4 regions of the Siccibacter colletis genome follow, and region 2 is predicted to be linked to each of the others. Evidence: predicted binding sites of a transcription regulator. Region 2 holds the regulator's gene; each other region holds the start of a gene.
What was found. Region 2 encodes PurR, which represses purine synthesis genes. Its sites were predicted from a motif close to CANGCAAACGTTTGCNTG; they were not measured.

Region 1: the regulator PurR is predicted to act here: its motif matches at 3,383-3,400, upstream of purL (phosphoribosylformylglycinamidine synthase).
Region 3: the regulator PurR is predicted to act here: its motif matches at 2,855-2,872, upstream of KFZ77_RS18620 (nucleobase:cation symporter-2 family protein).
Region 4: the regulator PurR is predicted to act here: its motif matches at 1,845-1,862, upstream of purH (bifunctional phosphoribosylaminoimidazolecarboxamide formyltransferase/IMP cyclohydrolase).

What each region holds. Positions count from the first base shown of each region.
Region 1 covers NZ_CP074352.1:3,004,378-3,009,950, forward strand. Annotated here, with positions in the region: gene purL (phosphoribosylformylglycinamidine synthase) at 1-3,297, opposite strand, end outside; gene mltF (membrane-bound lytic murein transglycosylase MltF) at 3,565-5,115, shown strand; gene tadA (tRNA adenosine(34) deaminase TadA) at 5,006-5,509, opposite strand.
Region 2 covers NZ_CP074352.1:1,740,364-1,745,936, forward strand. Annotated here, with positions in the region: gene punC (purine nucleoside transporter PunC) at 83-1,270, opposite strand; gene punR (DNA-binding transcriptional activator PunR) at 1,388-2,299, shown strand; gene purR (HTH-type transcriptional repressor PurR) at 2,316-3,341, opposite strand; gene cydH (cytochrome bd-I oxidase subunit CydH) at 3,638-3,727, shown strand; gene KFZ77_RS08350 (MFS transporter) at 3,962-5,128, shown strand; gene KFZ77_RS08355 (C40 family peptidase) at 5,202-5,573, opposite strand, start outside.
Region 3 covers NZ_CP074352.1:3,894,435-3,900,007, reverse strand. Annotated here, with positions in the region: gene KFZ77_RS18625 (AsmA family protein) at 1-1,287, opposite strand, end outside; gene KFZ77_RS18620 (nucleobase:cation symporter-2 family protein) at 1,412-2,803, opposite strand; gene KFZ77_RS18615 (fimbrial protein) at 2,959-3,507, opposite strand; gene KFZ77_RS18610 (fimbrial protein) at 3,837-4,364, opposite strand; gene KFZ77_RS18605 (fimbrial protein) at 4,434-5,009, opposite strand; gene KFZ77_RS18600 (fimbrial protein) at 5,069-5,573, opposite strand, start outside.
Region 4 covers NZ_CP074352.1:3,752,277-3,757,849, reverse strand. Annotated here, with positions in the region: gene purD (phosphoribosylamine--glycine ligase) at 1-8, opposite strand, end outside; gene purH (bifunctional phosphoribosylaminoimidazolecarboxamide formyltransferase/IMP cyclohydrolase) at 24-1,613, opposite strand; rRNA gene KFZ77_RS17935 (16S ribosomal RNA) at 2,291-3,832, shown strand; tRNA gene KFZ77_RS17930 (tRNA-Glu) at 3,920-3,994, shown strand; rRNA gene KFZ77_RS17925 (23S ribosomal RNA) at 4,214-5,573, shown strand, end outside.

The DNA of each region.
Region 1 (5,573 bases), 1.3 Mb from region 2:
CACATCACCGTAGGAGAAGCCGCCGCACGCCACCAGCGCCTGGACATCGTCCAGACCGCGACGACCGGCCAGCAGGTCGCTCATGTGTACGTCGATGGCATCAAAGCCCGCACGGTGGAACGCCGCAGCCATCTCCACGTGGGAGTTAACGCCCTGCTCGCGCAGCACCGCTACTTTCGGGCGCGCACCTTTTGCGATGTAAGGTGCCGCGATGTCTTCATTGATATCGAACGACAGCTTTACGTTAAGGCCCGGATCGCTGTCGTTGGATTTCGCCTCGTGCTCCTGATCGGCGCACGCCGGATTATCACGCAGGCGCTGCATCTGCCAGGTGGTTTCCGCCCACCAGACGCGCAGCGTGGTGCGGCTCTCGCTGAAGACGGTGTCGCCGCTCGCGGTCAGCGTGAAGCGATCCCCTGCTACCGCCTTGCCGAGATAGTGCACGCAGTCGGCGAGGCCGTGTGCGTCCAGCACCGCTTCCACCGCCTGACGATCGGCGGCACGCACCTGAATCACGCCGCCCAGCTCTTCGTTGAACAGCGCTGCCAGCGCGTCGTCACCGAGGCGGGTGATGTCTGCTTCAACACCGCAGTGACCCGCGAAGGCCATCTCTGCGAGGGTGACCAGCAGGCCGCCGTCGGAGCGGTCATGCCAGGCCAGCAGCTTGCGATCCGCTACCAGCGCCTGCATGGCGTTATAGAAGCCTTTCAGCTGCTGCACGTCACGCACGTCTGCGGGCTTATCGCCCAGCTGACGCCACACCTGAGAGAGCGCGGTGGCCCCCAGCGCGTTGTGGCCTTTGCCGAGGTCGATCAGCAGCAGGGCGTTGTCTTCGATGGCAAGCTGCGGCGTTACGGTGGCGCGCACGTCTTCCACGCGGGCAAACGCGGTGATCACCAGCGACAGCGGCGCGGTCATCTCACGCTGCTCGTCGCCCTGCTGCCAGCGGGTTTTCATCGACATTGAGTCTTTACCCACCGGAATGGTCAGGCCAAGCTGCGGGCAGAGCTCTTCACCCACCGCTTTTACCGCTTCATACAGCCCGGCGTCTTCGCCCGGATGGCCCGCTGCCGCCATCCAGTTTGCCGAGAGCTTGATGCGTTTGATGTCGCCGATCTGCGTAGCGGCGATGTTGGTCAGCGCTTCACCAACTGCCAGACGTGCAGAGGCCGCGAAGTCGAGCAGCGCCACTGGCGCGCGCTCGCCCAGCGACATCGCTTCGCCGTAGTAGCTGTCGAGGCTGGCGGTGGTTACCGCACAGTTAGCAACCGGCACCTGCCACGGACCAACCATCTGGTCGCGCGCCACCATGCCGGTGACGGTACGGTCGCCGATGGTGACGAGGAAGGTTTTCTCCGCCACCGTCGGGAGGTGCAGCACGCGCTTCACCGCTTCCGCAATGGTGATCCCGCTACGTTCAAGCGGCTGGCCGCTGGCCTGCTGGCGCGTCACGTTGCGGGTCATCTTCGGGGCTTTACCCAGCAGCACGTCCAGCGGCATGTCGATCGGCTGGTTGTCGAAGTGGCTGTCGTTGAGGGTCAGGTGCAGTTCTTCGGTGGCTTCACCGATCACCGCGTAAGGTGCGCGCTCGCGGCGGCACAGCTCGTCGAATAGCGCCAGCTGCTCCGGCGCCACCGCCAGCACGTAGCGCTCCTGGGATTCGTTACACCACACTTCCAGCGGGCTCATGCCCGGCTCGTCGTTGAGGATGTCGCGCAGCTCGAAGCGCCCGCCGCGGCCGCCATCGCTCACCAGCTCCGGCATGGCGTTAGAGAGGCCGCCGGCACCAACGTCATGAATAAACAGAATCGGGTTGGCATCGCCCAGCTGCCAGCAGCGGTCGATCACTTCCTGACAGCGACGTTCCATTTCCGGGTTGTCGCGCTGTACCGAGGCAAAATCTAAATCCGCATCGGACTGACCAGACGCCATTGAGGAGGCCGCCCCGCCGCCGAGACCGATGTTCATCGCCGGGCCGCCCAGTACGATCAGCTTCGCGCCGACGGTAATGTCGCCCTTCCTGACGTGCTCGCCGCGAATGTTGCCGATACCGCCCGCCAGCATCACCGGCTTGTGATAGCCGCGCAGCTCTTCGCCATTGTGGCTAGTGACTTTTTCTTCGTAGGTACGGAAGTAGCCGGTCAGGGCCGGACGACCAAATTCGTTATTAAACGCCGCGCCGCCCAGCGGGCCGTCGGTCATGATATCCAGCGCGGTAACGATGCGTTCCGGCTTACCGAAATCCTCTTCCCACGGCTGTTCGAAGCCCGGGATACGCAGGTTGGAGACCGAGAAGCCCACCAGCCCGGCTTTCGGTTTGGCACCGCGTCCGGTGGCACCTTCATCGCGGATCTCGCCGCCGGAGCCGGTGGCAGCACCCGGCCACGGAGAGATGGCGGTCGGGTGGTTATGGGTTTCCACTTTCATCAGGATGTGCGCCTCTTCCTGATGGTAGTCGTAGCGCCCGGCGCTGTGGTCGGCAAAGAAGCGGCCCACCGGGGAGCCTTCCATCACCGCGGCGTTGTCTTTATACGCCGACAGTACGTGCTCCGGGGTTTTCTCGAAGGTGTTTTTGATCATTTTGAACAGCGACTTCGGCTGCTGTTCGCCGTCGATGATCCAGTCGGCGTTGAAGATCTTATGGCGGCAATGCTCAGAGTTGGCCTGCGCGAACATATAGAGTTCGATATCGTTCGGGTTGCGCCCCAGACGGGTAAAAGCATCCTGGAGATAGTCGATTTCATCTTCCGCCAGCGCAAGACCGAGACGCACATTGGCCTCCATCAGCGCCTCGCGGCCCTGGCCCAGCAGATCCACGCTCTGCACCGGGGCCGGGGAGTGATGAGCAAACAGCTGCTGCGCCTCGTTCAGCGAGCCGAACACGCTCTCCATCATGCGATCGTGCAGCTCGCCGGCCAGTGCCTGCCACTGCGCATCGTTCAGGGAGTCGGCGACGACATACCAGGCTACGCCGCGCTCAAGGCGGTTGATCTGCGCCAGACCGCAGTTATGGGCGATATCGGTCGCTTTCGATGACCACGGAGAGATGGTGCCCGGACGCGGCGTCACCAGCAGCAGCGTACCGCGCGGTTCATGGCTGCTGAGGCTCGGGCCATACTGCAGCAGGCGGGCTAAGCGGCTGTGTTCATCCGCACTGAGTGGCGCATTAAGGTCGGCAAAGTGAACGTATTCCGCATAAACCGAGGTCACCGGCAGGTTGAGTGCCGTGAAACGGTCCAGCAGCTTGTTGATACGGAATGCAGACAGGGCGGGCGAACCACGCAGAATTTCCATCATAAGTCTCTCGTCTTTGCAGCGCCAGCGCAGCGCTGTCAGTGGGCGCAGGGGAAAACGGGCGTCATTATAGAGAATACGGCGCGCCGACGAAACCGTTTGCGTAGAAATAAAATCGCCCGCCGTTTCGTCCGTATGCCGTCGCCAATCGCTCTAATTAGTTGCCAACTGACTCATTGTTAAGCAAAATGCCGCTCAAATTGTCATTAACCATACCTATAACACTACACATTACCGCCGGGGCTCGATACACCGCAGAGAATTAACTGATTGAAAAAATTAAAGCTTAATTATCTGTTTATCTGCATCGTGTCTCTGCTGCTGGCGTTAGCCTTGTGGCCCGCTATCCCCTGGTTTGGCGGCGCGGAAAACCGGCTGGCGGAAATAAAGTCTCGCGGCGTACTGCGCGTCAGTACCGTTCCCTCCCCGCTTATCTATACCTCGATCAACGGCAAAGCCTACGGCCTCGACTACGAGTTGGCGCAGCTGTTTGCTGACTATCTCGGCGTGAAGCTTGAGATCACCTCACGCCAGAACATCAACGAGCTGTTTGACGATCTTGATAATAATGATGCCGACGTGCTCGCCGCCGGGCTGGTGTACAACCCGGAGCGAACCCGGCACTACGAGCCGGGGCCGACCTACTATTCGGTTTCGCAGCAGCTGGTTTACCGCGTGGGTTCCCTGCGTCCGCGCAACCCCGGCGCTATCAAGCCCGGCCAGCTGGTGATCGCGCCGGGGCATACGGCGCTTAACGAGCTGGAAAAGCTCAGGGCGAGCAAATACCCGGACCTCAGCTGGACCATCGATCCTCAGCGCAACAGCAACACGCTGTTAAGCCAGGTGCTGGAAGGTAAAATTGACTACACCATTGCCGACTCGGTGGCGGTGAACCTGTTCCAGCGTGTGCATCCCCAGCTGGCCGTGGCGCTGGATATGACCGATGAGCAGCCGGTAAGCTGGTATACCCAGCGCGACGGCGACCATACGCTGGCGGCAGCGATGCTGGATTTCTTCAACCGCATTAACGAAGACGGCACTCTGGCGCGGCTGGAGGAGAAGTACCTCGGTCACGGCAACGACTTTGACTACGTAGATACCCGCAGCTTCCTGCGTGCCGTGGACACGCTGCTGCCGGATCTGCAGCCGCTGTTTGAGAAGTACGCTACCGACATCGACTGGAAGCTGCTGGCCGCCATTTCCTATCAGGAGTCGCACTGGGACCCGCAGGCCACCTCCCCCACCGGCGTACGCGGCCTGATGATGCTGACGCGTAATACCGCACAGAGCGTCGGCCTGACTGACCGGCTCGATCCCGAGCAGAGCATCAGCGGCGGGGCGCGCTACCTGAGCGATATGATGAAAAAGGTGCCGGAGACGGTGCCGGAAGAGGAGCGCATCTGGTTCGCGCTGGCGGCTTACAATATGGGGTACGCCCATATGCTGGATGCCAGAGCGCTGACGGCGAAGCAGAAAGGCAATCCCGACAGCTGGGCTGACGTAAAACAGCGCCTGTCACTGCTGAGCCTGAAGCCCTACTACAGCAAGACGACCTACGGCTACGCGCGCGGGCATGAGGCTTACGCCTATGTAGAAAATATTCGTAAGTATCAGATAAGCCTGGTTGGCTATCTGATGGAGAAAGAGAAGCAGGCCGCCCGCCTGGAGAAAATCGCTGCGGATTACCCGATTGTGCGTCCGCAGGAGCTGATCAAACCGCCTTTCGGGCCGCTTCCTTTAGGGCCTTTTTCTCAAGACGACGCGTTCGAAAGAACTCACTTAGTAAGGCCGAACACGCTTCTGCCAGCACCCCATCCGTAACCTGCATTACGTGGTTCATGCCGGGATGGCCCGGCACATCCAATAGCGAGCCGACCGCGCCGGTTTTCGCATCCCGCGCACCAAACACCAGATGACCGATACGGCTGTGTACCATCGCCCCCGCGCACATGACGCAGGGTTCGAGCGTGACATACAGCGTGGTATCCAGCAGACGGTAATTTTGCAGCACCAGCCCGCCCTGACGCAGCGCCATGATTTCGGCGTGGGCGGTAGGATCGTGGCGGCCAATCGGGCGATTCCAGCCCTCGCCAATCACCTGGTTGTTATGCACCAGCACAGCCCCGACCGGCACCTCCCCCTCGTCCCAGGCACGCTGCGCCAGGGTGAGCGCGTGGCGCATCCAGTATTCGTGGGTAAATTCGCTGTCTGACACAGATAACTCCTGAGCTACAAAAGGCGGCGCATTATACACAGCGATAATGTTTAGTGAAACGCAT
Region 2 (5,573 bases):
CAGTATAGGCCCCGCCTGGGGTGGGTTCAAGTGAAAAAGGTAGCAGGCTAATCAGGCGATAACGAAATTATCGCCTGGGAAATTACCTGTCGGACGACGAGGCGGCGGTGCGTGCAGGATTGATGCTCGCCTGCATCGCCCAGCCCAGCACCACCAGTACAATCGTAGCCAGCATGACGCTGGTGGTGGCCAGCAGCGGCCAGGCGATCAGCGCTGACACTACCAGGCTTGCGAAGAAGCACAGGCCCAGCTGCAAAGTATTCTGCAGCGCGGCAGCGCGTCCGGTGGCCTGCGGGAAGGGCAGCAGAGCGGCGGCAACCACGATGGGGTAGATAGCGCCGTTCGCCATCGCCATCAGGCAGAACGGGATCAGCAGCAGCGTCAGCGACGAGCCAGCCAGCACGCCAACGGCGAAGGTTGCCACCACGCTCAGGGCAAACGTCGCCAGCAGCCACGGCAGCATGCGCGCCCCGGACCACTTCTGCAGCGCGCTGCGGCAGCCGTACCCGCCTATCAGAAACGCGATAGTCTGCGGAACGTAGCTCAGGCCGATGATGCCCGGACCATAACCCATTTCGCTGAGGATAAACGGTGAGCCGGTCAGCCAGGCGAAGAAGCTCGCTGAGCAGGCGGCATAGATCAGCACGTTACCGGTATAGACGCGGGAGCGCAGCAGGGAGAGAAAGCGCAGCGGAGCGGCCTTTTCGCTGGTTGGATGGCGCGGCAGCGGTTTCAGGCGCAGGGCCGGGATCATCAGCGCGAGGGTGATGCCAAACAGCACCACGAAGATCGCCTGCCAGACGCTGTGGTTGAGGATAAAGCTCCCCAGCAGCGGGGCGAGTGCCGGCGACAGGCCGACCAGCGGCATGATGGTGGCAAAGATGCGCCGCGCGTTGGTCGGGTAATAATCGGTGACCAGCGCCTGCCAGATCACCGCCGCTGAGCAGACTCCGACCGCCTGAATGAAGCGCAGCACCAGCAGGCCGGTGGCGCTTTCGACCCAGACCATGCCGAGGCTGGCGAGGGCGAAAACCGCCAGACCCACCAGCAGCACCGGGCGACGGCCATAGCTGTCAGAGAGCGGTCCCCACAGCAGCTGCGCCAGAGCGAAACCGGCGAGGAACAGGCTCAGGCTGGCGCTGACGGCGGCAGGCGCAACCCCGAGATCCTGCTGAATGGCGGCAAACGCCGGCAGGTACATATCGGTTGCCAGAAAGCCGAGCACGCTCAGCCCGGCAAGCCAGATCAGAAATCCTTTTGATGGACGCATGAACTTTCTCTTTTATCAATCAGTGCAGGTAGACGGGGCGTGAGTGTAAGAAGTGCGTTCCGGCTTGTGAACCGTTAATATTTGTAGATTGCGTTCAAAAATTTTGCAGGCAAAAACATGTGGTCTGAATATTCGCTGGAAGTGGTGGATGCGGTGGCGCGCAACGGCAGCTTTAGCGCGGCAGCCAAAGAGCTGCATCGCGTGCCTTCTGCCGTCAGTTATACCGTGCGTCAGCTGGAGGAGTGGCTGGCGGTGCCGCTGTTTGCGCGCCGCCATCGTGATGTGGAGCTGACCCCCGCCGGGGCGTGGTTTTTGAAGGAGGGGCGCTCTGTTATCAAAAAAATGATGGTCACCCGCCAGCAGTGTCAGCAGATCGCCAACGGCTGGCGCGGCCAGCTGTCGATTGCGGTGGACAATATTGTCCGCCCGGAGCGCACCCGGCAGCTGGTGCTCGACTTCTATCGCCACTTCCCGGACGTGGAGCTGCTGGTCTCTCAGGAGGTGTTCAACGGCGTCTGGGATGCGCTGGCCGACGAGCGCGTCGAGCTGGCGATTGGCGCGACCCAGGCGATTCCGGTCGGCGGGCGCTACGCCTTTCGCGATATGGGGATGCTGAGCTGGCAGTGCGTGGTGGCTGCCAGTCATCCGCTTGCGCAACAGCAGGAGCCAGTGAGCGACGATCGGTTGCGCAACTGGCCATCGCTGGTGCTGGAAGATACCTCGCGCTCGCTGCCGAAGCGTATTACCTGGCTGCTCGATAACCAGCGCCGGCTGGTGGCACCGGACTGGGCCTCGGCGGAGGTGTGTCTCAGCGCCGGATTGTGCATTGGCATGGTGCCGTCGCATTTTGCCAGGCCCTGGCTGGACCGCGGCGAGTGGAAAGCGCTGACGCTGGAGAACCCGTTTCCGGATGCGGCCTGCTGCCTGACGTGGCGGCAGAATGATGCCTCACCGGCGCTGCAGTGGCTGCTGGATTATTTAGGGGACAGTGAAACGCTGAACCGGGAGTGGCTGCGGGAGCCTGAGTGACAGGCTCCCCGCAGGATTAGCGGCGGTAGTCGCGGAACGGACCGTCAGCGACGGAACGGCGTTCGATCAGGCGCGGATGCACCTCGATGGTCTGGGCCTCTTCGCGCTTGCTGGTGATCCTGTCCAGCAGCATGTTGAAGGCCGTCTCGCCCAGCGAATCCTTCGGCTGGTGGATAGTGGTCAGCGCCGGGCTGAAGAAACGCGCGTTGCGCACGTTGTCATAGCCAATCACAGAAATATCCTGCGGTACGCGCAGACCCATCTCATCCGCGGCACAGATGGCGCCCATCGCCATGATGTCGCCGCCGCAGAATACCGCGGTAGGGCGGTGCGCCTGAGAGAGGATCTGCTGCATTGCGCGGTACCCGGATTCCGGCTCGAAGTCGCCCTGCACGATCCAGGCCTCCGGCACCGCAATCTGCGCCTCTTTCATTGACTGCATAAAGCCTGCCAGGCGGCCTGCGCCGGTGTTGCGCTCCAGCGGGCCGGGAATGACGCCGATGTCACGGTGTCCGCGCTCAATCAGATAGCGCCCGGCCATGTAACCGCCCTTGAAGGCGTTATCGATAACCGAATCAGTAAAGTCGGCGCGCGCTTCGCCCCAGTCCATGACGACCATCGGAATGTGGCGATACTCTTCCAGCATGCCGATCAGCGAATCCGGATACTCTGAGCACATTACCAGCAGACCGTCGACGCGCTTCTGCGCCATCATCGACAGGTAAGCGCGCTGCTTCTCCTGGTTGTTGTAGGCGTTGCCGAGCAGCAGGGTGTAGCCTTTGGCGAAGCAGTTTTTTTCCACCGCTTCGATGATTTCGGCGAAATACGCGGCTTCGCTGCTGGTCGCCAGCAGGCCAATCGATTTCGTATGGTTCACTTTCAGGCTGCGGGCGACCGCGCTGGGTGAATAGTGCAGCTCTTTAATCGCTGCCCACACCGCGTTGCGCGTCTCTTCCGCAACAAAACGCGTCTTGTTAATGACGTGTGAAACAGTTGTAGTAGAAACGTTTGCTTTTTTCGCGACGTCTTTAATTGTTGCCATGAAATATCACTCCAGACCACCCTCTAAACTCCTGAAATTTATCAAGGTAAACGTTTGCCTGTGTTAAGCCTCGGTTGCAACCATGTTGTGTTGCAAATGACCGGGAGAGTTACACCAAACGTCAGGAGGGAGTAGTGGCCGGTAAACAAAATAATTTAGCGACGAATTTTGGCCGATCCGCAGCAAAAGTGGAAGCGTTAATACGCATATCAAACTAAATCGCAGGGGATTTTTCGCACGAACTATGCAAAAATGATCAAGACCTGCTTTTTACAGGGATATTCTGGAGCCAAAAAATGAACAAAGATCTGAAATTTTCACTGCTGACGACCGTTATCACGCTGGGTTTGATCGTTTTCGGCGCGCTGACCGCCATTCTGCACTAAAAAATCGCCCCTGAAACGGGAGGGAAGCCGCTTCTCTCCCGTTTGCGCAACAACAGTGTGACCCTCCTCCCGTTTTACCCTCCGATAATTAACAATTCAGCAATAGTCTTTAGCATGTTTTGTCACTTCTGTTTTTGTTTACAAACTGTCATTCTTTCGCTCCCTGAATGATCACCGCTCCGGCGGTAACGGCCAGACCGGATTACACGGCGTCTGGCCCGGAGTAAAAATGCTATGAAAATCAACTTTCCGCTGCTTGCCCTGGCTATCGGCGCTTTTGGGATTGGTACCACAGAATTCTCACCGATGGGGCTGCTGCCGGTTATCGCCGACGGGGTTAACGTCTCCATTCCCGCCGCCGGGATGCTGATTAGCGCCTATGCGGTTGGGGTGATGATTGGCGCACCGCTGATGACGCTGCTGCTGTCGCATCGCGCACGCCGCAATGCCCTGATCTTCCTGATGGCTATCTTCACTCTCGGCAATGTGCTGTCTGCCATCGCCCCGGACTACACGACGCTGATGCTGTCGCGCATTCTCACCAGCCTCAACCACGGCGCGTTCTTCGGGCTGGGTTCCGTGGTGGCGGCAAGCGTGGTGCCGAAGCACAAACAGGCCAGCGCGGTAGCAACCATGTTTATGGGGCTGACCATCGCCAATATCGGTGGCGTTCCGGCCGCGACCTGGCTGGGTGCCACCATCGGCTGGCGCATGTCGTTCCTCGCCACCGCCGGGCTGGGCGTTATCGCCATGCTGAGCCTCTGGCTGTCGCTGCCGAAGGGCAGTGCCGGCGAGCGGCCTGACGTGCGTAAAGAGCTGTCGGTACTGCTGCGTCCGCAGGTGCTGAGTGCGCTGCTGACCACGGTACTGGGTGCCGGCGCCATGTTCACGCTCTACACCTATATTGCCCCGGTGCTGCATGACGTTACCGCCGCCACTCCGGCATTTATTACCGGCATGCTGGTGCTGATTGGCGTGGGCTTCTCCATCGGTAACTTCCTCGGCGGCAAGCTGGCTGACCGTTCGGTCAACGGCACGCTGAAAGGGTTTCTGTTGTTGCTGATCGTGATTATGGCCGCTATTCCGTGGCTGGCACGCACCGAGCCTGGCGCAGCCATCAGCATGGTGGTGTGGGGCGCGGCTACTTTTGCGGTGGTGCCGCCGCTGCAGATGCGTGTGATGCGCGTCGCCAGCGAAGCACCGGGGCTGTCATCCTCGGTGAATATCGGGGCGTTCAACCTCGGTAATGCGCTGGGCGCGGCAGCGGGCGGGGCGGTGATCTCCGCAGGCCTGAGCTACAGCGTGGTGCCTGTGATGGGTGCCGCGATCGCCGCAGCGGGTCTGCTGCTGGTGCTGATCGCCTCGCGTAAACCCCAGGCGCAGGCGTGCGCGGCTGAATAACGCGTTGCGCATCACGCGCAGGCAATAAAAAAGGAGAAGGGATAACCTTCTCCTTTTTTTATATCCGCTCGCTTCAGCGAATGGTTTTCGGAGTCATCACCCGGCGCGCGCCCACGTAGTGGCGCTTCCAGTAGTCTTCGCTCAGACTGGTGATCTGAATGCCCTGGCCGCTGCTCGGGGACTGAATAAATTTGCCGTTGCCCATGTAAACGCCGACGTGATCGGCGGTGCCGCGACCCTGGGTGCGGAAGAACACCAGATCGCCGGTTTCAAGCGCGCCACGATCCACTGCGGCGGCATCGCGCAGGTGGTACATTTCGTTGGCGGTGCGCGGAATGCGGAACTTCACCAGATCTTTATAGGCATACCACACCAGGCCGCTGCAGTCGAAACCGGTACGCGGCGAGGTGCCGCCCCAGCGATAAGGTTTGCCAATCTGCTGGAT
Region 3 (5,573 bases), 1.9 Mb from region 2:
ATTCCCGCTCCAGGCTCCCCACTGGCGGTTTTTCACCAGCTGAAGCTGATTGCCGACGCCGTCCAGAGAGGTGATCTGCCACGGGAAAGTCGGGTCGATATCGATAACCAGATTGCGGCTGAGGCTGAGACGCCCGATAGTCAGGCTTTCGAGCCAGGCCGGGAGCGGCTGCATCCACAGCGCCTTCCAGTTATCCGGCAGCGTGTACTCCAGCCCCGCCAGCGCCACCTCGTCGAGCACCAGACGATTTTCGTCCCGCAGCCAGCTGCCGGAGGTGCGCACCATGCCGCGCTCCCAGCGTGAAGTGAACTGGCGCAGCGTCACGCCCTGCGGCGTCAGGTCGGCGTTAACGATGGGGTCGAACAGGTGAACCGAGCCGACAATAAATTCGCTGGCGTTCATCGACAGTCTGCCGTCCTCACTCTGCCAGCTGTCGCCGCGCAGCGTCAGGTCACGCAGGCTTAAGTCGAGATCGGTTACCGCCCAGTCAGGCCCCTGCAGGCGCGCATCGGTGATATCCACCTGTTCCAGGGTCAGCGAGGCGAGGGTAGTGAGCGGGTAGAGGAATGCCGACAGCGTTTTGTCGCTTTGCAGGCGAATGTCGTTCAGGCGCAGCCGATCCACATGCCAGCCGCCGTCCGCGCTGCGTCGGGCATTACCGGTCATCGACCCTTGCGCTACGTCAGCGCCGAAGGTGGAAAGTGTGACCTGCTCGCCATCGATATTCCCCTGCACCAGCACGTTGCTGGCGGGAATGTCGTTGAGCGTCAGGGAACCGGCGCTGATCTGGAAATTGGCTTTATCCCCCAGCACTTTACCCGCTTTCGGCAGCCAGGGCGCTACGCCGCCGTTGACCCGCTGGGCGCTGAGATCCCAGCCGGTACGCGGGCTGTTAAAGGCCATATTCTCCAGGCGCAGGCTGTCGGCCTGGAGCGGTAAAGAGGCAGTGTCAGGCGAGAGATTCAGGGTGCCATCCTGCAGCAGGATGGTATCGGCGTGTAAAGGGTCGGTGAGCTGGCGGCTGCTCAGCCCGATATTGACGCGTTTCGCTACCACCGTCGCGGGCTTGCCGTTGCGGCCAAAGGTCACGTTCAACAATTCAAGGTGCGAAGGGGAAGAGAAGCGATGATCCATCTTGTCGAAAGCGATGTGGTACTCGCTGTGGCTGTTGATCCAGCCGGTGATCCAGCCTGCACCCCAGCGCGTCTGCAGCAGGAGATAGAGCGCAATAATAATGACCAGAATGGCAACAATGAGCCAGGTAAGCAGTTTTCCAATCAGTTTCATCGTCTTCCATCCTGTAAACGTCTGAATAGGCCAGTTATGCCGCATTTAGCGGCACAGCTCAAGGAGGGAATTATTCTGGCAAGTAACAGCGGGCGGTAACAGCGCTTACCGCCCTGGTTATGTCTTAATTTTTTTCCGGCGGGAAAACAAGGTTCAGCACGATAGCGGTAATGCCGCCCGCAGCGATGCCGGAAGAGAGCAGGTTTTTCACCCAGTCCGGGGCAAACTGCAGGATCAGCGGCTGCTGCGATACGCCAAGACCTACCGCCAGCGACAGAGCGATAATCATGATCGCGCGGCGGTTCAGCGGCTCACGAGAGACAATGCGCACGCCTGAGGCCGCGATGGTGCCGAACATCACGATGGTCGCGCCGCCCAGTACCGGCTCCGGAATGTGCTGCACAAAGCCGCTTACCGCCGGGAACAGGCCCAGCACGATCAGCATCAACGCCACCACAAAGCCCACGTAGCGGCTGGCAACGCCGGTCAGCTGGATTACGCCGTTGTTCTGCCCGAAGCAGGAGTTCGGGAAAGTATTGAACACCGCCGAGACAAACGAGTTCAGGCCGTTCGCCAGCACGCCACCCTTCAGACGCTTCATATATAGCGGGCCGGAAACCGGCTGCTCTGAAACGTCGGAGGTTGCGGTGATGTCGCCGATGGTTTCCAGAGAGGTGATCATAAATACCAGCATCAGCGGCACCAGCAGGTTCCAGTCGATGCCCAGACCGTAGTGCAGCGGAGTAGGGATCATAATCAGCGGGCTGTCGGTGGCGGCAAAGCTCTGGGGCAGCATATCCAGTGCCCAGGCCAGCAGATAACCCACCGCCATCGCGATCACCAGTGAAGCCACGCGCAGATAAGGATTACGCTGACGGTTGAGCAGAATAATCACCGCCAGTACCGCACCGGCCAGCAGCAGGTTTTTTGGTGCGCCGAAGGTGTTATTTGCCATTGCGCCATAGCCGCCGCCGATGGAGGTGAGGCCCACCTGAATCAGCGACAGGCCGATAATCATCACCACCACACCGGAAACCAGCGGCGTAATGATGCGGCGCGCCAGATGGAGCACCCGGGAGATCACCATCTCAGTGCAGCTCGCCAGCATCAGGGTGCCGAACAGCGCGGCCATCATGGTGGGTACGTCTGCACCGCCGGTTTTTAGCGCGGTACCGCCCATAATCAGCGGTGCCACGAAGTTAAAGCTGGTGCCCTGAATCGACAGCAGTCCTGAGCCGACCGGCCCCCACGCCTTAATCTGGATAATCGATGCCACGCCGGAGGCGAACAGCGACATGCTGATGATGTGCTGCGTGTCCTGCGCCGGCAGGCCCAGCGCCTGGCAAATAAGCAGGGCAGGGGTGATCACCGCGACGAACATCGCCAGCAGGTGCTGGCAGGCGGCGAACAGGGTTTGTGGCAGCGGCGGACGGTCTTCGAGGCGGTAGATCAGTTCACTGTTATGCGGCTTAGCAATCGGTTGCGCATTTTCAGACTCAACGGCATTAACGGACATCGGTGGAGATCCCCTGACGGAAAAGCGGGCATTCTATCGGACTCAAAGGTAAAAGCAAACGGTTGCACAGGCGCAAATTAATACAGGCACCGGCATGCGACAGGTAATGAAGGGGGTTGAACATAAACGCCCATCTTTCGATGGGCGCAGGAGTACTACAGGCGTTCAATCTGGAAAGTCACATCACCCGTGATTTTACCTTTTGTCGCTGTCTGGCCATTCAACTCAACAAGCTGAAGACCAAGGTATTTAGTAGCGGCAGTGGATTTGTCACCCAGCAGATAAGGTTGGTTGATATCAATGGGTTTGTTGTCAGATTCAAAAAAGCCAATGCCTACGCCTTTGGCTGCATCTTCTCCGGTGGCGGTGTTGGCAAATGCCGTGCCATCGGCGTTATCGTGTACGCCAACGAACCTGACCGCAATTTTTCCCTGCCACAGTTCTTTAGCACAGGCATCGTTATTATCTACTGCCCATACTTGCATTCTCAGTGGTGCGTAAGCTGTGGCGTTATCGCCTTGCTTAATTATATTGTTAACGTCAGCGGTAAGGTTAATGCTACTTTTATCAAGTGCTATCTGGCACGCGTTCGAAGCGGCAGTAACGGTGCCTGTAATAGACAGTACAGCATTAACATCTTCAGCATGCGCAGTACCTAAAACCAGAAATGATGCTACAGCAAGCCCTGCAACTTTTGTTTTCATTTGGTTCATCCTTATAATTAACAGAAGATATAATAACCTGGGTAACGTGCTTATATAATTTCTGCCTCCTTGTGTATTACGAGTGTTTATGTCCCTGCGACAATTTAGCGCTATAGAGAAAGTACTATTAACTGAACCGAACGATATAAATTGCTATGCGGTGGTCTTATATTAATAACGCATATGAACATTGGTCGGCTTTGATTGGGTGAATACGCAAGAGAGACGGTGTGGTCTGGTAAATTATTAATAAGTGTGTTGGCCAACGTCTGTACTCTGCTGCGGTTTATAACGAAATAAAAATGCCTGTCGGCGACAGGCATTAATGTTTATAGACGTTCGATTTGTACCGTAACCGTGCTGTTAATATTTCCCGCAACGGGTTGCTGGTTAGTAAGTTGTACCATTTGCAAACCAAAGGTAGTATCCGTTTGAGCAGCGATTCGGCCAGAATTTACGGCTACAGGCTTATTCTCACTGTCAAAAATACCGATGCCGACGCCTTTCGCTGCGGTTTCATCCGTCAGGTAATTTGCCAAAACAGTGCCATCGGCATTATCAGCAGTCCCCTCAAACCAGTAAGCGATTTTACCCTGCGCAACCAGCTCTTCGCATTTCTCACCACCATCAACGGTAGCATGAATAATAACTGGAAACGTGGCATTTTCGCCCTGCTTAATCATGGTGTCAGCTCTGTCCAGAATAGAAACAGAACCTTCACTCAGACCTACGCTACAGGAAAAATCAGCTTTCTTCAGTACCCCACTAATATCAATAGTAGCGGAAGTATCTTCCGCTTGCGCCGCACAGGCCAGTAGCAGTGTTGCGCTTATCAATCCCGATAATGTTTTTTTCATTACATTGCTTCCTTATTAACTTATTACAGCCAGTCTGGCTTTATCCTGACCAAACCAAATGCCACCTGTTTACAGACGCTCAATCTGTACCGTCAGGTTGGTCTGAATATTGCCTGGTGTTGCTTCCTGCCCTTTAAGGTTGACCAGCGAGAAATAAAGCGGGAAAGAAGCGGTTAAGTTGCTTGGATCTCCGCTTTTGTTGGCGGAAGGGAAGGTCGCGATAGTCGTATTAGGTATGATGATGTTGCTGTACATATCAGAGAGCTGAACAGAGACGCCCTGCGCTGCCGCACTGCCGGTATCGACATTCGCCAGGGTATTTCCTTCCACGCTGTCAGCAGTGCCGAGGAATTTCAGGCCGATATTTTTATAGCCCTCTTCAGCATCACAATTTTTACCACCCAGCTGTATATAGACGTGATCGTCCGCACCGAAGGTATTAATCATGCTTCCCTGTTGAGGGAGCGCTTCTTCACCGTGCTGCAGCGTAAGCATATATTTGCTCATCAACACGGTACAACCTGAAGGCGCGGCTTCCAGCCTGCCCAATATCAGCATGCCATGCCCGAGATCCTTCGCGTGTGTTGGTAACGATCCGGCGATAAGTGCAGCACCTAATGCCATCATTAATGCCATTTTTTTCATAGGGAAATTCTCATTTATACATCAGGTAAATGGCGTTATTAAGCTGATTTATATCGAAATTAAAGGCGTTCGATTTCGATAGTCAGCGCACCATGCACAGTGCCCGCTTCTGGCGTGCGGCCATTAAGTTGAACCATTTTCAGTCCCAGGTTGACTAACCTCTCGTTCGTCACCACTACGTGATAGGTATTTATATTACGAGGGGAACCGTCAGGTTCATAAAGGCCAATGCCGACGCCTTTCGCAGCGCCTGCGCTGGTATCGGTGTTAGCTAAGACCGTACCGTTAGCATCGTCTAATATGCCCGAAAATTTAAGGCCAATCTGACTGGCATTAACTTTTTCCATACAGAGCTCATCACCGACAACCGCAATGGTAAAGATGCTGTTGACGTGTGATGCTGAGCCATCTTGTACTGGTAGATGATCTATTGTGCCTGAGAGCTCAATCGCATGGCTGGAGGGTAATACGATACAGTCACCTTCATCAGGGCCATTTACAATACCGTCAATATTTACCGTAGCCGAACGATCTTCGGCCTGCGCCATCCCTGTGGCGAAACAG
Region 4 (5,573 bases), 2.0 Mb from region 2:
ACTTTCATTGTCTGCTCCGGGAATTAATGGCGGAAGTGGCGCATGTCGGTGAAGATCATCGCGATGCCGTGTTCATCGGCGGCAGCAATCACTTCATCATCGCGAATCGAACCGCCCGGCTGGATCACGCAGGTGATACCTACCGCCGCAGCGGCGTCGATGCCATCGCGGAACGGGAAGAAGGCGTCAGAGGCCATTGCAGAGCCTTTCACTTCCAGGCCTTCATCACCTGCTTTAATACCCGCAATTTTCGCAGAGTAAACGCGGCTCATCTGGCCTGCGCCGATACCGATGGTCATATTGCCTTTGGCATAGACGATAGCGTTGGATTTCACGAACTTCGCCACTTTCCAGCAGAACAGCGCATCGCGCAGCTCCTGCTCGCTCGGCTGACGGCGGGTGACGACGCGCAGATCGGCTTCGCTCACCATACCCAGATCGCGATCCTGAACCAGCAGGCCGCCGTTGACGCGTTTGAAGTCCAGGCCCGGCACGCGTTCTGCCCACTGACCGCAAACCAGCACGCGCACGTTCTGTTTCGCTGCGGTGATTTTCAGCGCTTCTTCTGATGCGGACGGCGCGATAATTACTTCCACGAACTGGCGAGAGATGATCGCCTGCGCGGTCTCAGCATCCAGCTCGCGGTTAAAGGCGATGATGCCACCGAACGCCGAGGTTGGGTCGGTTTTGTAAGCGCGGTCATACGCGTCGAGAACAGAGGTGCTGACAGCCACGCCGCACGGGTTGGCGTGCTTGACGATAACGCAGGCCGGCTCGCTGAACTCTTTCACGCACTCAAGCGCCGCGTCGGTATCGGCGATGTTGTTATAGGACAGCGCCTTACCCTGAACCTGCTGTGCAGTCGCAACGGACGCTTCGCGGATCTCTTCTTCTATATAGAAAGCGGCGTGCTGGTGGCTGTTCTCACCGTAGCGCATATCCTGCTTCTTGATGAAGTTCAGGTTGAGCGTACGCGGGAAGCGGCCGGAAGGCTGGGCGGTGTCGCCGTGATAGGCCGGCACCAGGCTGCCGAAGTAGTTAGCAATCATGCTGTCGTAGGCGGCAGTGTGTTCAAACGCTTTAATGGCGAGATCGAAACGGGTATCGAGCGTCAGGGAGCCGCTGTTGGCGTCCAGCTCATTGATGATGGCGCTGTAGTCACTGCTCTTGACTACGATGGCCACGTCTTTGTGGTTCTTCGCCGCGGAGCGCACCATGGTTGGGCCGCCGATATCGATATTCTCTACCGCGTCTTCCAGTGAGCAACCATCGCGGGCTACGGTCTGCGCGAACGGATACAGGTTCACAACCACCATGTCGATAGGGGAGATGGCGTGCTGCGCCATAATCTCATCATCCTGCCCGCGACGACCAAGAATGCCGCCGTGCACTTTTGGATGCAGGGTTTTCACGCGTCCATCCATCATTTCCGGGAAGCCGGTGTAGTCAGAGACTTCGGTGACCGGCAGGCCAGCGTCAGCCAGCAGGCGCGCAGTACCGCCGGTAGAGAGCAGTTCCACGCCGCGCTGGGAAAGCGCCTGAGCGAATTCGACGATACCGGCTTTGTCAGACACGCTGAGCAGCGCGCGGCGTACAGGACGAGGTTGTTGCATAGTAAAAATCCCCTGGATTGGATCGATCGCCCTCATTATTCACACCGACTCGCCGGTTAACGCGTTATCGCTTCTTATATAGAGCATAAGTCGGAATAAACGGCGTAACTCGCCTGCCAGCATGAATGATTCGGGTTTCGTAGAGCGTTAGCTGAATGCGAAAGTAATAATTTCACCTCAGAACTCAGCTAACACCCCAGTCGGGGCATCCGTTTCATGGCGCAGCATTGTAACGAAAACGTTTGCGCAACGCTCGCGAATTTTTGAGCTTTGACAGGATTGTGGATAAGTCTGTGCGTAAAAGGGTATAAGGCGGGGTTTTGCTGGGGAATGCAGCAGTCAGTCATTTTTATGTCATTTTCCTGTTGCGGCGTTAAGAGAACTCCCTATAATGCGCCTCCATCGACACGGCGCTAACGAATCACTTCGCAGCGTCGGGTCTGAAGAGAAAAGCTCAAATAGAGCTTGACTCTGAAAGAGGAAAGCGTAATATACGCCACCTCGCGACAGCAGGCTGTAAGCCGCGTCGCAACTGCTCTTTAACAATTTATCAGACAATCTGTGTGGGCACTCGGGGCACTGATATCTTTCACGTCGCAAGACGAAAAAGCATTATCAAGTCTCAAGAGTGAACACGTAATTCATTACGAAGTTTAATTCTTTGAGCATCAAACTTTAAATTGAAGAGTTTGATCATGGCTCAGATTGAACGCTGGCGGCAGGCCTAACACATGCAAGTCGAACGGTAACAGGAAGCAGCTTGCTGCTTTGCTGACGAGTGGCGGACGGGTGAGTAATGTCTGGGGATCTGCCTGATGGAGGGGGATAACTACTGGAAACGGTAGCTAATACCGCATAACGTCGCAAGACCAAAGAGGGGGACCTTCGGGCCTCTTGCCATCAGATGAACCCAGATGGGATTAGCTAGTAGGTGGGGTAACGGCTCACCTAGGCGACGATCCCTAGCTGGTCTGAGAGGATGACCAGCCACACTGGAACTGAGACACGGTCCAGACTCCTACGGGAGGCAGCAGTGGGGAATATTGCACAATGGGCGCAAGCCTGATGCAGCCATGCCGCGTGTATGAAGAAGGCCTTCGGGTTGTAAAGTACTTTCAGCGAGGAGGAAGGTGGTGAGCTTAATACGCTCATCAATTGACGTTACTCGCAGAAGAAGCACCGGCTAACTCCGTGCCAGCAGCCGCGGTAATACGGAGGGTGCAAGCGTTAATCGGAATTACTGGGCGTAAAGCGCACGCAGGCGGTCTGTCAAGTCGGATGTGAAATCCCCGGGCTCAACCTGGGAACTGCATCCGAAACTGGCAGGCTTGAGTCTCGTAGAGGGGGGTAGAATTCCAGGTGTAGCGGTGAAATGCGTAGAGATCTGGAGGAATACCGGTGGCGAAGGCGGCCCCCTGGACGAAGACTGACGCTCAGGTGCGAAAGCGTGGGGAGCAAACAGGATTAGATACCCTGGTAGTCCACGCCGTAAACGATGTCGACTTGGAGGTTGTGCCCTTGAGGCGTGGCTTCCGGAGCTAACGCGTTAAGTCGACCGCCTGGGGAGTACGGCCGCAAGGTTAAAACTCAAATGAATTGACGGGGGCCCGCACAAGCGGTGGAGCATGTGGTTTAATTCGATGCAACGCGAAGAACCTTACCTGGCCTTGACATCCAGAGAACTTAGCAGAGATGCTTTGGTGCCTTCGGGAACTCTGAGACAGGTGCTGCATGGCTGTCGTCAGCTCGTGTTGTGAAATGTTGGGTTAAGTCCCGCAACGAGCGCAACCCTTATCCTTTGTTGCCAGCGATTCGGTCGGGAACTCAAAGGAGACTGCCGGTGATAAACCGGAGGAAGGTGGGGATGACGTCAAGTCATCATGGCCCTTACGGCCAGGGCTACACACGTGCTACAATGGCGTATACAAAGAGAAGCGACCTCGCGAGAGCAAGCGGACCTCATAAAGTACGTCGTAGTCCGGATTGGAGTCTGCAACTCGACTCCATGAAGTCGGAATCGCTAGTAATCGTGGATCAGAATGCCACGGTGAATACGTTCCCGGGCCTTGTACACACCGCCCGTCACACCATGGGAGTGGGTTGCAAAAGAAGTAGGTAGCTTAACCTTCGGGAGGGCGCTTACCACTTTGTGATTCATGACTGGGGTGAAGTCGTAACAAGGTAACCGTAGGGGAACCTGCGGTTGGATCACCTCCTTACCTTAAAAGATACAACTCCGCAGTGCTCACACAGATTGTCTGATGAAAAGTAACGAGCAAGACGGCTACGAAGTCGTGACACTCCGTGTCCCCTTCGTCTAGCGGTTAGGACTCCGCCCTTTCACGGCGGCAACAGGGGTTCGAATCCCCTAGGGGACGCCACTTGCTGGCTGTGGGTGAAAGACACAACCAACCGATATCTCAAAACTGACTTTCAAGTCACGTTTGAGATATTTGCTCTTTAACAATCCGGAACAAGCTGAAAATTGAAACGACACACTGTTTCTGTTCTCCGTAAACAAGAACAGAAAAAGGTGTGTTCGAGTCTCTCAAATGCTTACAGCACGACGATGAATCGAAAGAAACATCTTCGGGTTGTGAGGTTAAGCGACTAAGCGTACACGGTGGATGCCCTGGCAGTCAGAGGCGATGAAGGACGTGCTAATCTGCGAAAAGCGTCGGTAAGGTGATATGAACCGTTATAACCGACGATGTCCGAATGGGGAAACCCAGTGCAATTCGTTGCACTATCATGTCATGAATACATAGTGACATGAGGCGAACCGGGGGAACTGAAACATCTAAGTACCCCGAGGAAAAGAAATCAACCGAGATTCCCCCAGTAGCGGCGAGCGAACGGGGAGCAGCCCAGAGCCTGAATCAGTTTGTGTGTTAGTGGAAGCGTCTGGAAAGTCGCAGGGTACAGGGTGATACTCCCGTACACAAAAACACACTTGCTGTGAGCTCGATGAGTAGGGCGGGACACGTGGTATCCTGTCTGAATATGGGGGGACCATCCTCCAAGGCTAAATACTCCTGACTGACCGATAGTGAACCAGTACCGTGAGGGAAAGGCGAAAAGAACCCCGGCGAGGGGAGTGAAACAGAACCTGAAACCGTGTACGTACAAGCAGTGGGAGCACCTTTGTGGTGTGACTGCGTACCTTTTGTATAATGGGTCAGCGACTTATATTCTGTAGCAAGGTTAACCGTATAGGGGAGCCGAAGGGAAACCGAGTCTTAATTGGGCGTTAAGTTGCAGGGTATAGACCCGAAACCCGGTGATCTAGCCATGGGCAGGTTGAAGGTTGGGTAACACTAACTGGAGGACCGAACCGACTAATGTTGAAAAATTAGCGGATGACTTGTGGCTGGGGGTGAAAGGCCAATCAAACCGGGAGATAGCTGGTTCTCCCCGAAAGCTATTTAGGTAGCGCCTCGTGAACTCATCTCCGGGGGTAGAGCACTGTTTCGGCTAGGGGGCCATCCCGGCTTACCAACCCGATGCAAACTACGAATACCGGAGAATGTTATCACGGGAGACACACGGCGGGTGCTAACGTCCGTCGTGAAGAGGGAAACAACCCAGACCGCCAGCTAAGGTCCCAAAGTCATGGTTAAGTGGGAAACGATGTGGGAAGGCACAGACAGCCAGGATGTTGGCTTAGAAGCAGCCATCATTTAAAGAAAGCGTAATAGCTCACTGGTCGAGTCGGCCTGCGCGGAAGATGTAACGGGGCTAAACCATGCACCGAAGCTGCGGCAGCGACACTATGTGTTGTTGGGTAGGGGAGCGTTCTGTAAGCCGTTGAAGGTGGACTGTGAGGTCTGCTGGAGGTATCAGAAGTGCGAATGCTGACATAAGTAACGATAAAGCGGGTGAAAAGCCCGCTCGCCGGAAGACCAAGGGTTCCTGTCCAACGTTAATCGGGGCAGGGTGAGTCGACCCCTAAGGCGAGGC